2 regions of the Saccharopolyspora sp. 6M genome follow, and region 1 is predicted to be linked to the other one. Evidence: riboswitches for the same ligand, from Rfam matches in the RefSeq annotation. Region 1 holds a riboswitch; the other holds the start of a gene.

Region 1 (7,828 bases):
CTTCTTCTTCTGGCTGCTGCTCACGGCCCGTATCGTGATCGAGCTCGTCCGGGTGTTCGCCCGCGACTGGCGCCCCGCTGGAGGGGTTGCAATCGCGTTGGAGAGCATCTACACAGTGACCGACCCGCCGATCCGGCTGCTGCGTCGGGTGATCCCGACGGTCCGGATCGGCGGTGTAGGGCTGGACCTATCCATTATGGTGCTGCTGCTGGTTGTGTTCATACTGATGCAGCTGCTGTTGAGACTATGGGCGCAGTCCGGGTAACGGGGAACCCGGGTGACCCGCAGCCGAAGAGTGCGTGAGGTGATCTTGTGGGCTTGACCCCCGCCGACGTGCATAACGTCGCGTTCAGTAAACCGCCGATCGGGAAGCGCGGTTACAACGAGGACGAGGTGGATGCTTTCCTCGACCTGGTTGAAGCCGAGCTCGCCCGGTTGGTGGAGGAGAACAACGACCTGCGGAGCCAGATGGAGCAGCTGGAGGGCCAGCTGCAGACCGCGCAGGTCGATCTCGACGACGCGCGCAGTCAGGCGTCCGCGGTTCCCGCCGCCCCCGCTCCGGTGGAGGAACCGCGTCGGCTCGCGCCGGTCCCGGCTCCCACCGCGGCCGAGCAGACCTCGCCGGGTGGTGACCACCACGTGCAGGCCGCCAAGGTCCTCGGGCTCGCCCAGGAGATGGCGGACCGGCTGACCGGCGAGGCGAAGGCCGAAGCCGACGGCATGCTCTCGGAGGCCCGGACCAAGTCCGAGCAGTTGCTCTCCGACGCCCGGTCGAAGTCGGACAGCATGGTCAACGAGGCGCGCACCCGCGCCGAGACGATGCTCAACGACGCCCGGACCAGGGCCGAGACGCTGGAGCGGCAGGCCAGGGAGAAGGCCGCCGGTCTGGAACGCGACGCGCAGCGCAAGCACGCCGAGGTGATGGGCAACATCACCCAGGAGAAGAACGCGCTGGAGAAGAAGATCGACACCTTGCGCACCTTCGAGCGCGAGTACCGCACCCGGTTGCAGACCTACCTGGAATCGCAGCTGCGTGAACTGCAGGACCGCGGATCGGCGGCACCCGCCGAGAGCGGGAGCCGCGCTGCCGGCCAGCAGAACACCTACAGCTTCGGAGCTCGGGCCGCCGAAGCCGGCTGAGCGGGCCGGTGACCGGATCCGCCGGTCGTGAGCCATCGCGCGGCCCAGGAGCCGCCGGTGGTCGGCTGCGGAGGGGACAAGGGGGTCCCCGCACGGTGCGGTGAAGGGAAGTTCGGCGTGTTGTTGGTAGTGCTGTTCCTGGTCCTGGCGGCCGGTGGCGTGCTGGTGACGTCGGTGCTGGTCCAACGCCCGGAATGGGCGTGGTTGTCGGTGCTGCTCAGCGTGCTGGCCGCGGCACTGCTCGTGGTGGAACGGTTGCGGCGGCGGAGGGAAGCGAGCTCACCGCCGCGGCAACCGGTCTCCGCGGGCGAGGCGGGGCAGGACCCGGCGGCACCGGCCGGCGAGGTCGACGTCGACGAGGAACCGGACGAGGAGGACACCGATGCGGCGGACGCGCTGCTGGTGTCCGAATCGGACGACGAAGTCGTGGTCGTCGACGAACGTCCCCGGTACCACTTGGCGAGCTGCGACTGGCTCGGCGAGCGCGAGGTGCAGGGGCTGCCGGTGAAGGAGGCCCGGGAACTGGGCTTCACGGCCTGCTCCCGCTGCACCCCGGACGCGGTGCTGGCGGGACAGGCGCGCGCCGCGCGCTAGCAGGACCGCCGGGAACGCGGATCCGCCGCGGAGCGCTCAGGGCCCTGGGCGCGGACCGCGGTGGCCGCGGGAAACCGGTGGCGTCGAATGGTTATGCTGAATGCGGGCTGGTCGCCGGGGAGCGACCGGCCCGCATCGGCGTTGATCCGGCCATCACCGGGGAGCCTCCGGAAGAACGGGCGCAGTGCTCCAGCGGGAGCAGCGCCCCAGTAGAACCGGACGGGTCCGGCCCGTGACAGCCGGCAACGAGTGGCCGTCGCGTTCTGCGGCGGCAAGCGGGGTGGTACCGCGGGACGCGGGCGGCCGGATGGTCGCGCGCCGTGTCGTCCCCGTGTGGGCATCGAGTCCGGATGCCCGTGCGGCTGCTGACGACACACCGGCGAGGAGAACACCCGCGATGGCTTACCCGAAGGTCCGATTCGGCGGAACGGCCGCCCCGGAGGACGCGGATCGAGAGGCCCCCCAGGAGCGCGGGGTGGCCGCGCAACCGTCGTTCCCGCAGGTCGAGCGGGAAGTGCTGGACTTCTGGTCCGCGGACGGGACGTTCCGGGAGAGCGTGCAGGCCAGGGACGCGGGCGTCAACGGCTCGAACGAGTTCGTCTTCTACGACGGGCCGCCGTTCGCCAACGGCCTGCCGCACTACGGCCACCTGCTCACCGGGTACGTCAAGGACGCGGTGCCGCGCTACCAGACGATGCGCGGCCGCCGGGTGGAGCGCCGCTTCGGCTGGGACTGCCACGGGCTGCCCGCCGAGGTGCAGGCGGAGAAGCAACTCGGCATCACCTCGAAGTCCGAGATCGAGTCGATGGGCGTCGCCGAGTTCAACGACGCCTGCCGCGCCTCGGTGCTGCGCTACACGCGGGAGTGGGAGGACTACGTCACCCGCCAGGCCCGCTGGGTGGACTTCGAGAACGACTACAAGACGCTCGACGTGGACTACATGGAGAGCGTCATGTGGGCGTTCAAGACCTTGTGGGACAAGGGCTTGGTCTACGAGGGCTTCCGGGTGCTCTGGTACTGCTGGCGCTGCGAGACGCCGCTGTCCAACACCGAGACGCGGATGGACGACACCTACCGGCAGCGGCAGGACCCGGCGGTGACGGTGGGCCTGCGGCTCGTCGCGCCGGGCAAGGCGTTCGACGGGGCGCTGGCCCTGGTCTGGACGACGACCCCGTGGACGTTGCCGTCGAACCTCGCGGCCGCGGTGCACCCCGAGGTGGACTACGTGCTGGTGGAGCCCGGCCAGGGCGGGGAGCGCTACGTGCTCGCCGAGGCCCGGCTGGGCGCGTACGCGCGGGAGCTCGGCGAGGACGTCGCCGACCGCGTCGTCGCCCGGTTCACCGGCGCCGAGCTGATCGGCACGAGCTACCGGCCGCCGTTCGACTTCTTCGCCGGGCGACCCAACGCCCACCAGGTGCTGCCCGCCGACTACGTCACCACCGAGGACGGCACCGGTGTCGTGCACATCGCGCCCGCCTTCGGTGAGGAGGACAAGGCCGTCACCGACGCGCACGACATCGAACCGGTCGTCCCGGTCGACGCGCGGGGCCGGTTCACCGCCGAGGTCGCGCCGTACGAGGGCCAGCAGGTCTTCGAGGCGAACAAGCAGATCATCCGGGATCTCAAGGAAGCCGGGCTGCTGCTGCGGCACGAGACCTACGACCACCCGTACCCGCACTGCTGGCGCTGCGACAACGCGCTGATCCAGCGGGCCCTGTCGTCCTGGTTCGTGGCCGTCACCCGGTTCCGGGACCGCATGGTCGAGCTCAACCAGCAGATCAACTGGGTGCCGGGGCACATCCGGGACGGCCAGTTCGGCAAGTGGCTGTCCAACGCCCGCGACTGGAACATCTCGCGGAACCGGTTCTGGGGTTCGCCGATCCCGGTGTGGACCTCGGACGACCCGGCGTACCCGCGCACCGACGTGTACGGCTCGCTGGACGAGCTGGAGCGCGACTTCGGGGTACGGCCCGCCGACCTGCACCGCCCGAACATCGACGAGCTGACCCGGCCGAACCCGGACGACCCGACCGGCGCGTCCACGATGCGGCGGGTGCCGGAGGTGCTGGACTGCTGGTTCGAGTCCGGGGCGATGCCGTTCGCGCAGGTCCACTACCCGTTCGAGAACTCCGACTGGTTCGAGCACCACTACCCGGGCGACTTCATCGTCGAGTACAACGGCCAGTCCCGCGGCTGGTTCTACCTGCTGCACGTGCTGGCCACCGCGCTGTTCGACCGGCCCGCGTTCTCCAACGTGGTCGCGCACGGCATCGTGCTCGGCGACGACGGCATGAAGATGTCGAAGTCGAAGAACAACTACCCGGACGTGAACGAGGTCTTCGACCGCGACGGTTCGGACGCGATGCGCTGGTTCCTGATGGCGAGCCCGATCCTGCGCGGCGGAGACCTGGTGGTCACCGAGCGCGGCATCCGGGACGCGGTGCGCCAGGCGGTGCTGCCGCTGTGGAACTCCTGGTACTTCCTGGCGTTGTACGCCAACGCCGAAGGAGTCGAGGGCCGGTTCCGGGTGGACAGCGAGCACGTGCTGGACCGCTACGTGCTCGCCAAGGCGCACGAGCTGGTCGGCGACGTGCAGGCCGCGATGGACGTGTTCGACCCGGCCGGGGCGTGCGCCGCTGTCCGCGACTTCCTGGAGGTGCTGACCAACTGGTACGTGCGCCGCTCCCGGGACCGGTTCTGGGCCGGGGACGCCGACGCCATCGACACCCTGCACACCGTGCTGGAGGTGACCTGCCGGGTGGTGGCGCCGCTGCTGCCGCTGACCGCGGAAGCGGTGTGGCGCGGGCTCACCGGCGGCCGCTCGGTACACCTGTCGGACTGGCCGCTGGTCGACGAGCTGCCTGCCGACGCGGCGCTGGTCTCCGCGATGGACCGGGTGCGGCAGGTGTGCTCCTCGGCGCTGGCGCTGCGGAAGTCGAACTCGCGCCGCGTCCGGCTGCCGCTGGCGAAGCTGGTCGTGGCCATGCCGGAGGCCGAGTCGCTGCGGCCGTTCGTCGACCTGGTCCGGGACGAGGTGAACGTCAAGGAGGTCGAGCTGACCACCGACGTCGCCGCGCACGGCCGGTTCGAGATCGCCGTGAACGCCCGCGCCGCCGGACCTCGGCTGGGCAAGGACGTGCAGCGGGTGATCAAGGCCGTGAAGTCCGGTGACTGGACCCGCAACGCGGCCGGGGCCGTGGTCGCCGACGGCACCGAACTGCAGGAGGGCGAGTTCACCGAGCGGCTGGTGTCCACCGACTCCGGTGCCGCGGCCGCGTTGCCGGGCGGCGCCGGGATGGTGGTGCTGGACTGCGACGTCACCCCGGAGCTGGCCGCCGAAGGCGTGGCCCGCGACCTGGTGCGCGTCGTGCAGCAGGCGCGCCGGGACGCCGGTTTCGAGATCTCCGACCGCATCCGCGTCGAGGTCTCCGCGCCGGCCGAGGTGCTGGCCGCCGTGGACGCGCACCGCGAGTTCATCGCCGCCGAAACGCTCGCCGACGCCGTGTCCGAGGGCGCGGCCGCGGGTGGTTCCGCGGGCAGCGTCGGGGACGGCGTGGACGTCTCGGTCGCCGTCGAACGGGTCTGATCGGTCGCCGCCGGGCGGGTCCGCGGGAACCACCGCGGATCCGCCCGGACGGGCGTGGCGCACCTCCCACTTCGCACGGGGTGGTTGCGCGCGGCGGGGGCGATCCCTAGTCTTCTCCGTCGAAGGTCATGAGTGCCAGCGGGAAACCCCGGTTTGCTGGCCGGCAACCCTCCTACCGCGGTGGGGTGCCCCGGGTGAGGACCTGGCCGATCGCGCAGGGCGATCGGCAAGCGCGGGCCCCGAATGCTCCGGGCCCGGTGAGGCCCTAGGAGGCATCGTGTCGTCAGCCGTCCGCTCCGCCACCGGCGAGATCGCCGAAACCCCGATCTGGTCCGTCGGGGACTCCGTTCCCGCGGTCCCCGCGGTCGTCGGCGCGCAGCTGCGGGTTCCGCTGGTCACCGGCGGTTCCGCCGAGTACGCCAACCTGGACCACGGGGCCAGCGCGCCTTGCCTGAACGCGGTGCGCGACGCCGTGAACGAGCTGCTGCCCTGGTACGCCAGCGTGCACCGCGGCGCCGGGTTCGCCTCCCAGGTGTGCACCCGGGTCTACGAGGGGGCGCGGGAGACGCTGCGCCGGTTCGTCGGCGCCCGCCGCACCGATTCGGTGATCTTCACCCGGAACACCACCGACGCGCTGAACCTGCTGGCCGCCGCGCTTCCCGCGGACACCTCGGTGGTCGTGTTCGACACCGAGCACCACGCGGCGCTGCTGCCGTGGGCGGGGGAGCGGGTGCACCACCTCGGCATCCCGGAGAGCCCGCAGGAGGCGGTGCGACTGCTCGACGCCGCGCTCGCCGAGTGCGCCGACGGGCCGAAGCTGGCCGTGCTCACCGGGGCGTCCAACGTGACCGGCGAGCTGTGGCCGGTCGCCGAGCTCGCCCGCGTCGCCCGCGAGCACGGCGCCCGCACCGTGCTCGACGCCGCCCAGCTCGCCCCGCACCGCCCGGTGCGCATCGCCGACCTCGGCGTGGACCACGCCGTGCTGTCCGGGCACAAGCTCTACGCCCCGTTCGGCGCGGGAGCGCTCATCGGCCGCGACGACTGGCTGGACCGGGCCGAGCCGTACCTGGCCGGCGGCGGCGCCACCCGATCGGTCCCCGACGCGGGCGAGATCGACTGGAACACCGGTCCGGAGCGGCACGAGGCCGGTTCGCCGAACACCGTCGGGGTGCACGCGCTCGCCAAGGCCTGCGAGGTGCTCGCCGAGCACGCCGAGGCGATCGAGGGGCACGAGGACCTGCTGCTGCGCAGGCTCCGCGCCGGGCTCGCCACCGTTCCCGGGCTGCGCGAGCTGGGTCTGTTCGGCCCCGAGCACGACCGGGTCGGCGTGGTCAGCTTCACCGTGGACGGCCAGGACCCCGGGCTGCTGGCGGCGGCGCTGTCCGCGGAGCACGGCATCGGCGTGCGGGACGGGCTGTTCTGCGCGCACCGGGCCGTGCGGCACCTGCTGGCGGGCACCGACGCGCAGCGCGCCGTGCGGATCAGCCTCGGTCTCGGCACCACCGTCGAGCACGTGGACCGGATCGTCACCGCGCTGCGCGGGCTCGTCGCCCACGGTCCGCAGTGGAGCTACGAACTCGACGGCGGCCGCTGGGTTCCCGTCGACGACCCGCGCGAGTTCCCCGCCGCGTTGGCGTGAGCCGCTGCGAACGACCGATCGGCGGTCGGGGAGAATGGGCCGGGTGAACACCGAGCAGTCCGACTCCGAGCAGCCCGGATCGAACCCCGCCACCGGCGAGGGCTCGTCCTCAGAACCGGAAGCGCGACCCGCCGCGAGCGGGGACGGCGGTACCGCCGCGAGCGAGCCGGACCCGGGTTCGGACGGCGACGGTTCGACCGCGGTCGGGGCGGCCGGTGGCCGTGCCTCGCGGAAGCTGCTGGCGCTGCTGTTCGGGGTGGCCGCGCTGCTGCTCGCCGCGGACGTGGTGACCAAGATCGCCGCGGTCGCGCGGCTCGACGGGCAGCCGCCGCTGGAACTGTTCGGCGGGGCGGTGTACCTGGTGCTGGTGCGCAACCCGGGGGCGGCGTTCTCGCTGGCCACCGGCATGACCTGGCTGCTGGCGCTGCTGGCGATCGTCGTGGTCGGCGTCATCGTGTGGCTGGCGCCGAAGCTGCGCTCCACCGGGTGGGCCGTCGGGCTCGGCCTGGTGCTGGGCGGGGCGTGCGGGAACCTGGTCGACCGGTTGTTCCGGGAGCCCGGGCCGTTGCGCGGCCACGTCGTGGACTTCGTGTCGCTGTTCGCGCCGGACGGCAGCGTGTGGCCGGTGTTCAACGTCGCCGACTCGTCCATCGTGTGTGGCGGGATCCTCGTGGTGCTGCTGTCGCTGCTCGGCCGCGACTACGACGGCACCGTGCACACCCGGAAGAAGCGCGAGGACCGGGCATGAGCGATCTGCGGATGCTCCCGGTCCCCGACGGCCTCGAAGGGATGCGGGTCGACGCGGGCCTGGCGAAGTTGCTCGGGTTGTCCCGGAACACGGTGGCGGGGCTCGCCGAATCCGGTGAGGT
Region 2 (7,828 bases), on a different contig from region 1:
CAGCTTGAGGACACCGTTGGCCTGCAGCAGTTCCAGGCTGCGGGTCTGGTTCGACGGGTCGTTGGGCAGCGCGATCCGCGCGCCGTTCGGCAGCTCCTGGAGGGAGCGGACCTTCTTGGAGTAGACCGACAGCGGTTCGAGGTGCACCGTCTGCACCCATTCGAACTCGCCGCCGCGCTGCGCCTGGTACTCCGCCAGGTACGGCTTGTGCTGGTAGTAGTTCGCGTCCAGCTCGCCGTTGGCGACGGCCTCGTTGGGCCGGTTGTAGTCGTCGAACTTCTCGATCTCGATCTCGATGCCTGCCTTCTCGGCCAGGTCGTCCTTGACGAACTGCAGGATCTCGCCGTGCGGCTGCGGGCTGACGCCGATGGTCAGCGGGGCCTCGGGGTCCTGCGCGGCGGGCGTGCCGGAGCCGCCGCAACCTGCGAGCGCCAGCGTCGCGGCGGTGAGCACCACGGCCAGGGAGCGAAAACGCATCGATCGCGTCCTTTCTGGAGGGCCGGCCGGTGACGCGCACCGGCGGCCGGCGGGGATCGCACGTCCCCGTCGTCGGAGTGTTCCTGGTGAGCTGCGGGCCTAGCCGGTCGCGCTGCGGCGGCGGTCCACTGCTTTGGCGGTGATGTCGGTGAGCAGCTGCATGGCGAAGGCCAGCACGGCCAGCACCGCCACCGATCCGTACAGCACGCGCTCGTCGTACGCCTGGTAGCCGTCCTGGATGGCGGTGGTCCCGAGACCTCCGCCGCCGATGGCGCCGGCCATCGCCGCGTAGCCGATGAGCGCGACGGCGGTGACGCCGACGGCCCCGACCAGCGCGGCGCGGGCCTCGCCGAGCAGCACGGTCCACACGATCCGCCACCGGCTCGACCCGGTGGTGATCGCGGCTTCGACGACGGTGAAGCTCACCTCCCGCAACGCGTTCTGCGTCAGCCGCGCGAAGAACGGCACCGCGCCGACGACCAGCGGGACGATCACCGCGGTGCTGCCGATGGACGTGCCCACCAACAACCTGGTGAAGGAGGCCAGCACCACCAGCAGCACCACGAACGGCACGGACCGCACCACGTCGACGACCACACCGAGGATCCGGTGCAGCGTCGGACGCGGGTTGAGCCCGACCGGAGAACTCAGGTGCAGGAACACGCCGAGCGGCAGTCCACCGAGGACCGCCAGCACGGTCGCCACCAGCACCATGTAGAGCGTTTCGACGGTGGCACCGCCGAGCAGCTCCGCTACTTCCGCCCAGGGGGTCGGATCACTCACGCCGCGACTCCATCAACACTGACCGGGGTGCGCCGCACGTGCGCGTCCCGGTCGACCATCCACTTCAGGGCCGACTCGGACCGCTCGCCGGTGAGTCCGATGCGGAACTTCGCCACCGGGGTGTCCCCGAGCCGGGTGAGCCCGCCGCCGAGGATGGACAGCTCCACCCCGAAGCGGGCGGCCGCCTCCGGCAGCAGCGCCCCGACGGCGGCGAAGCCGACGAGGACCACTTCGGCGACCACGTCGTGCCGCACTCCGGGCACGGCGGGCGCCTGGTCGGTCTCGGGCAGCAGGCTGGTGCTGACCCGGCTGCCGGGTTCGGCGACGAGGTCGAGCACCTTGCCGTGCTCCACGACGCGCCCGCCTTCGAGCACGGCCACGTCGTCGGCGATGCGCCGCACCACGGCCATGTCGTGGGTGACCACCAGGACGGTGACGCCCAGTTCAGAACGCGCCCGGTCCAGCACGGTCAGCACCGAGTCGGTCGTGCCCGGGTCCAGCGCCGAGGTCGGTTCGTCGGCCAGCAGCACCGAGGGCTTGGCGGCCAGCGCGCGGGCGACCGCGATGCGCTGCCGCTGCCCGCCGGAGAGCCGGTCCGGGTAGGTCGGCGCCTTGTCGGTGAGCCCCACCAGGTCGAGCAGTTCGGCGACGCGGCTGCGGCGCTGCGGTGCGGGCATCCCGGCGGCTTCGAGCGGGAGCGCCACGTTGCCCGCGGCGGTCCGCTGCCGCAGCAGCGAGTCGCCCTGCGGCACGACGCCGATGTGGCGGCGGGCGGCGCGCAGCGCGGCGCCTTCGAGGGCCACGAGGTCGGTGCCGTCGACCCGGATGGCACCGCGGTCCGGCTTCTCCAGCAGGGCGATGCACCGGGCGAGGGTGGACTTGCCCGCGCCGCTGGGGCCGACGACGCCGAGCACGGCGCCCGCGGGGACCTCCAGGGACACGTCGTCGAGGGCGACGACGTCGGACCGGCTCGACTGGTCGTGCCGGAAGGACTTGGTGAGGTTCTCGACTGTGATCACGATCGCTCCGCATCAGCTCACGCCGGCCTGCGGGCATGCCGCGGCCGGGCGGGGAGGAACAGAAGGGCCTGGTGGGGCGGTGACGACTGGGGTCGTCAGCCGGCGAGGCGACAGGCCGTCGTGGTGCGGCGTCCGTGATCGATGACCCGGCGCTGGGTCAAGGCGAGGCCGTGCGGACCGGATCCGACGCGAGCGCGACCGCCGCGGGCCTGCCGGCGGCTGGTCCGGGGCGCACGTTCACCTGCGAGCAGAGTTTCAGACACCACAACTCCATCGACCCTGGCGTTAGCACCTGCTCCGGTGGAGTGGTTGCTGCGGCGTCGTGGAGCCAGGTCTCTCAGCCGCTCGGGATGGATTTCCCGCATAGTAGAACGCAGCGGTGTCGACGGGCGCAAGCCAAAACCCGTCACTATGTGGAATCGTTTGACAAATCACATCCCCCTGTTGAGCAGGGGGCATGGCCCGCCGTGAATATTCCGGTGACCTTATGTGATCAACACTACGGTTTTCCCTCCGGACGGACCAACGAAGTCCCGAAGGGAGGCGACGCAGCGGAACGTCAGCGCGCCGGTTCTCCGGCGGCCTCGGCCACCCGGGCGAAATCGGCCACGGTGAGCTGCTCGCCCCGCGCCGCCGGATCCACCCCCGCCGCCCGCAGCACCTCTTCGGCGCGCGCCGCCGACCCGGCCCAGCCCGACAGCGCCGCCCGCAGCGTCTTGCGCCGCTGCGCGAACGCCGCGTCCACCGCCGCGAACACCTGCGCCCGCGGCGCCGCCGACGGCGGATCGACCCGGGAGAACGCCACCAGCCCGGAATCGACGTTCGGCACCGGCCAGAACACGTTGCGCGGCACCGGCCCGGCGCGCCGGACGTCGGCGTACCACGCGGCCTTCACGCTCGGCACCCCGTAGGTGCGACCACCCGGTTTCGCGGCCAGCCGGTCGGCGACCTCGGACTGCACCATCACCAGCCCGGTGCGCAGCGACGGCAGCTCCGCCAGCAGGTGCAGCACCACCGGCACCGCCACGTTGTACGGCAGGTTCGCCACCAGCGCGGTCGGCCGCGGCTCGGCGAAGTCGGCGGCCCGCACCCGCAGCGCGTCGGCGGGCAGCACCCGCAACCGGTCGCACAGCTCGGGGGCGAACTCGGCGGCGGTGCGCGGCAACCGCTCGGCGAGCACCGGATCGATCTCCACGGCCACCACCCCGGCGGCCTCCGGCAGCAACGCCAAGGTCAGCGAGCCCAGCCCGGGCCCGACCTCCAGCACCACGTCCTCGGCGGTGAGCTCGGCCGCGCCGACGATGCGGCGCACCGTGTTCGAGTCGTGCACGAAGTTCTGGCCCAGCCGTTTCGTCGGCCGGATCCCGAGTTCCCCCGCCAGCCGGCGAACATCGGCCGGCCCGAGCAACCGCGCCTGGTTCGCGTGCTGTTCCACGAGGTCAAAGCTACCCGCGCCCGCTTCCCGCACCGCGCCCGCCCTCCCCCGCGCTGATCAGGACCGCACCGAGCAGGCCCGGGAACGCGAACGAGCGGTCACCGGCACGAGGCCGATGACCGGTCGAAGAACGCGGGAGCCGGGAACCGTCCCGGCGCGGCTCAGCTCAGGCCGAGCTTCGAGGAGCAGCCCGGCCAGGCGCCGTAGCTGCCGCCGCGGGCGTCGCGCACCTTCGTGGCGACCGAGATCTGCTGTTCCCGGCTGGCCTGGTGCGGGTAGGCCGCGTACTGGTCGCCGCCGTAGGCGTCCCAGGTGCTCTTGTCGAACTGGAGACCGCCGTAGTAGCCGTTGCCGCTGTTGATCGACCAGTTGCCGCCGGCCTCGCACTGCACCAGCTTGTCCCAGACGGCGCTGTTCGGCGGCTGCTTGGTGCCGACGCGGACGACCTTCTCGGTCGGCTCCTTGGTGATCTTCTCGCCGACCGCTTCGCGACCGGTCTCCTCGCCGTTGCGGGTGCTCACCCGGGTGAAGACGATCTTCTCGCCGGGCGTGCCCGGGTTCTCGACCTTCTCCTCGCCCTTGAGCATGGAGTCGTCTTCGATCTCCTTGACCGGCGGCTCGATCGGCACCGTCACGTTGATCACGGTGCTGCCGGTGCGGTCGATCTGCACCGTGGCACCGCTGGTGATCTTCTGGTCGCCGCCGGGGGTGATGTGGTCTTCCGGCCCGAGCTGGAGGTTCTGCTCCTGCACCAGCTCGTCGACGGTCACCGCGGTGGTCGTCAGCTGCCGGGGCTCGCCCGCGCCGTCGGTGATCGTGATGTCCTTGGCGGTCTTGACCACCAGGTCCATGCCCTGCTCGGGCACCGCCGTGCTGCGCGCGCTGGAGACCCAGGCGCCGTCGTCGGCGACGCCGAGCTGGCGCAGCGCCTGGCCGACGGTCACCGACCGGACCCACTCCTCGCGCTGCTCGCCGTCCACCGTCATCTTCAGCAGGCGGCCGCGGTCGAGGGTGATCGTGTCGTTGTGCCCGACCTTGGACTGCGGGGAGGGGCTCAGCGCGTCGTGCTCGCCGATGCTGATGCCCTCGTCCTCGAGGACTTCGCCGACGGTCGACTCGTAGGTGTTGACCTGGCGTTCCTTGCCGTCGATCTCGACGGTGACGGACTTGTCCATCGCGGCGGCGGCACCGCCGGAGCCGGTCAGGGTGAGGATGACCGCGGCGACCGCGCCCTTGAGGAAGCGCTGCTTCCACGAGGTGATCGCTTCGACGACCTCCGGGGAGGGCTGCGCCTGCGGTTCACCGAGCTCGTCGGGCAGGACCAGCGGCGGCATGACCACGGTCTCTGCGTTGATGAGCCGGATGAGCTCGTCGACGTCGATGTCGGCAGTCGCGAGCATCTCGTCGGCCTGCGGTCCGAGCGCTTCGAGCACGTCGTCCGGCGTGATCTCCAGCGCGCCGGGCGGGAAGCTCGGGTGGTCCTGCGCCGGGTACCGGTCGCTGATGGGGGCGAAGGGCTGCTCGGCGGTGATCTCCGCATCGCTCTCGCGATCGAGCAGGCCGACCGCGGTCTGCTGCTGCGGGCTCACGGGGCTGAACCAGTCCGTCGAGGGCTCGAATGAATCGGCCCAGTAGCCGTGGTCTCGGCCTGCACCACCCAGCTGTTCATCGCTGCTGGTGGAGCTGGCGTGGGCACCGGGGATGCCGCGTCCGTTCACAGGGTCGCTACCTCTCGAAAGCGAGAAGCCGTCCGCGCGCGGGTGACCGAGGGGAGTTCGCCGAGCATGTCCGGTTCGAACTCCTTCACCTGCCGCTGCGCGACTTCGTGCTTCGTTTCCGTATCCGACTCCCGTAGCCAAGCGCCGTCTTCAGCCGATACCTGATGCGAACCGGTCTCGTTCCCAGCTCGATCGGTGGCACCGACTTCCCCGACGTACCCGGCGGCGACTAGCGGGCGTTCCCGTGACTTCGTTGTCATCGGTTACGAGGCCGAGACTCTAGCGTGATCCCGCGGGCCCGCCAAGGGGCCGCCCGGCGGTGTGACCTGGGTTACGCCGATTTGCCGCGCAACCGTGCACCGTCGGTGATCGGGTCGAGTGATCGACCGCGAACCGCTGCCAGTTTTCCCACCACCGCCGCGGTTTCGCCGCTCCGCGCCGAGATCGACCGCTTCGTCCCCAGTGGACGGTTTGATCGTCCCTGGTGAGCGGATCACCAGTCGCCCCGATCAGCGGATCCGGCTCGGGCGCCGGGACGGCCGGTGGGGGGCGGGCGACGGGAGAGAGCGGTCATCTCCCGCCGCCCGCGCCGGCGGCGGCAACGACCGTCCGGACGCGGTGGGTGATGAGGAACCTCACTTCCTCACACTCCCGGGCGATCTCCGGCGGTCGAGCCGTTCAGCGGCGCTTCGGGACGCCGTTCGGAGCAGGAGCGCTCAACGCGGGAGCCCGAGCTTCCGGGCGCACGCCGGCCAGGCCCCGTAGCCGCCGCGGTCGTCGCGCAGCGCGCTCGCCACCGAGATCTGCTGCTCGCGCGAGGCGCGGTGCGGGTAGCGGGCGAAGCCCTCGCCGCCGTAGGCCGCCCACGTGCTGCGGTCGAACTGGAGCCCGCCGTAGTAGCCGTTCCCGCTGTTGGTGGCCCAGTTCCCGCCGGATTCGCACTGCGCCAGCCGGTCCCACACCTGCCCGGTGCGGGGTTCTCCGGCGTCACCGCTGCGCTCGGGGGCGGGTGCCGCGGTCGCGAGCGGCGCGCCGCACAGCGTGATCGCGGCGGCGATTCCGATCCTGGTGATGCCACGGATGCGCATACAGGTCCTGACTGCCGTGCCTCCGGGCAGCGGTCCCGGCGCCTGCCGCGGACCTGTCGGGTCCACTGTGGCCGATCGCCGAGCGGGGCCGCCCCCGGCTTCCGCAGGGGACGCTAGGTCGCCGGGTCGCGGTCGCAAGTCAGTGCGCGCGCCCGGCACGACGGCAGGGCACGCTCAGTCAGCGCAGGTCAGCCGGTTCCTACCTGATCGAGGCGGAAGATCCGCTCTGCCGTGGCGGTGGTGGCCACGGCGAGTTCCGCGAGATCGGCTCCGCGCAGTTCCGCGAGCTCTCGAAGGGTGTAATTGACGCAGTAGGGCTCGTTGGGGCGCCCGCGGAACGGGTGCGGGGTGAGGAACGGCGCGTCGGTCTCCACCAGCATCTGCTCCACCGGCACCAGCCGGGCCGCCTCGCGCAGGCCGGCCGCGTTGGCGTTGCGGAAGGTCGCGGTGCCCGCGAACGAGAGCACGTAGCCGCGGTCCACGCAGGCGCGGGCGAACTCCGCGTCCCCGGAGAAGCAGTGGAAGACCACCGCCTCCGGCGACCCCTCCTCGGTCAGGATGCGCAGGATGTCCTCGTGCGCCTCCCGGTCGTGGATCATCAACGGCTTGCCGGTGCGCTTGGCCAGGTCGATGTGCCAGCGGAACGCCTCGTGCTGCGATGCCGGCGAGGAGAAGTCCCAGTAGTAGTCCAGCCCGGTCTCGCCGATCGCCACGACCCGCGGCCGCTCGGCCAGCTCCGCCAGCACCTCCCGGGCGGCGTCGGTGAGGTCCTCGGCCCTGGTCGGGTGCAGCGCCACCGCGGCGAACACGCGGTCGTCCCAGGTAGCGGCCTCGGCGGCCCAGCGCGCGGCCTCGAGGTCGTCGGCGACGGTGATCACCCGGGTGATCCCGGCGGCTTCGGCGCGGTCGACCAGGGTGCGCACGTCCTCGGCGGTCTTCGCGCCGCACGCGTCGAGGTGGGTGTGCGCGTCCACCGCGGGCGCGGGCAGCGCCTCCGGCATCGGCGGCCGTTCCTTCTTGTCCTTCTTGCTCACCGTCAAACCCCTCGGTCGGTCGTGCCACCGGCGAGCCTACGGTCCGCGCGGAGCCCGACCGGACGGGGTCATTCCAGGTCGGCGCGCAGGAAGGACACGTTGTACGGCCGCCACTGCGTCGTCGTGAAGTACACCGCGGGCCGGTCCGCCGCCCACGGGTGCTGGAAGCCGCCGTAGAGCGCGGGGAACCGGGATCCGGCGGCCAGCACCCGTCCCGCCGACCACGGTCCGGTGAGCCGGTCGGCGGTGCGCAGCACGATCGCGGCCCGCCGCT

The links. Region 1 has a riboswitch for S-adenosylmethionine ahead of LCD31_RS16905 (aminotransferase class V-fold PLP-dependent enzyme). Riboswitches for the same ligand answer to the same signal wherever they lie in the genome.
Region 2: it holds a riboswitch for S-adenosylmethionine, as region 1 does, so the genes downstream of both, LCD31_RS20060 (methionine ABC transporter ATP-binding protein) here and LCD31_RS16905 (aminotransferase class V-fold PLP-dependent enzyme) in region 1, are expected to answer to the same signal.

The regions. Positions count from the first base shown of each region.
Region 1 is NZ_JAIUJZ010000117.1:2,406-10,233, forward strand. It holds gene LCD31_RS16885 (YggT family protein) at 1-265, shown strand, start outside; gene LCD31_RS16890 (DivIVA domain-containing protein) at 313-1,140, shown strand; gene LCD31_RS16895 (hypothetical protein) at 1,258-1,734, shown strand; gene ileS (isoleucine--tRNA ligase) at 2,132-5,320, shown strand; SAM riboswitch class IV at 5,445-5,559, shown strand; gene LCD31_RS16905 (aminotransferase class V-fold PLP-dependent enzyme) at 5,631-6,959, shown strand; gene lspA (signal peptidase II) at 6,994-7,707, shown strand; gene LCD31_RS16915 (RluA family pseudouridine synthase) at 7,719-7,828, shown strand, end outside.
Region 2 is NZ_JAIUJZ010000154.1:457-8,284, forward strand. It holds gene LCD31_RS20050 (MetQ/NlpA family ABC transporter substrate-binding protein) at 1-477, opposite strand, end outside; gene LCD31_RS20055 (methionine ABC transporter permease) at 577-1,260, opposite strand; gene LCD31_RS20060 (methionine ABC transporter ATP-binding protein) at 1,257-2,279, opposite strand; SAM riboswitch class I at 2,547-2,636, opposite strand; gene rsmA (16S rRNA (adenine(1518)-N(6)/adenine(1519)-N(6))-dimethyltransferase RsmA) at 2,839-3,714, opposite strand; gene LCD31_RS20070 (transglycosylase family protein) at 3,876-5,432, opposite strand; partial or broken gene LCD31_RS20075 (transglycosylase family protein) at 6,149-6,409, opposite strand; gene LCD31_RS20080 (TatD family hydrolase) at 6,709-7,521, opposite strand; gene LCD31_RS20085 (DUF4185 domain-containing protein) at 7,623-7,828, opposite strand, start outside.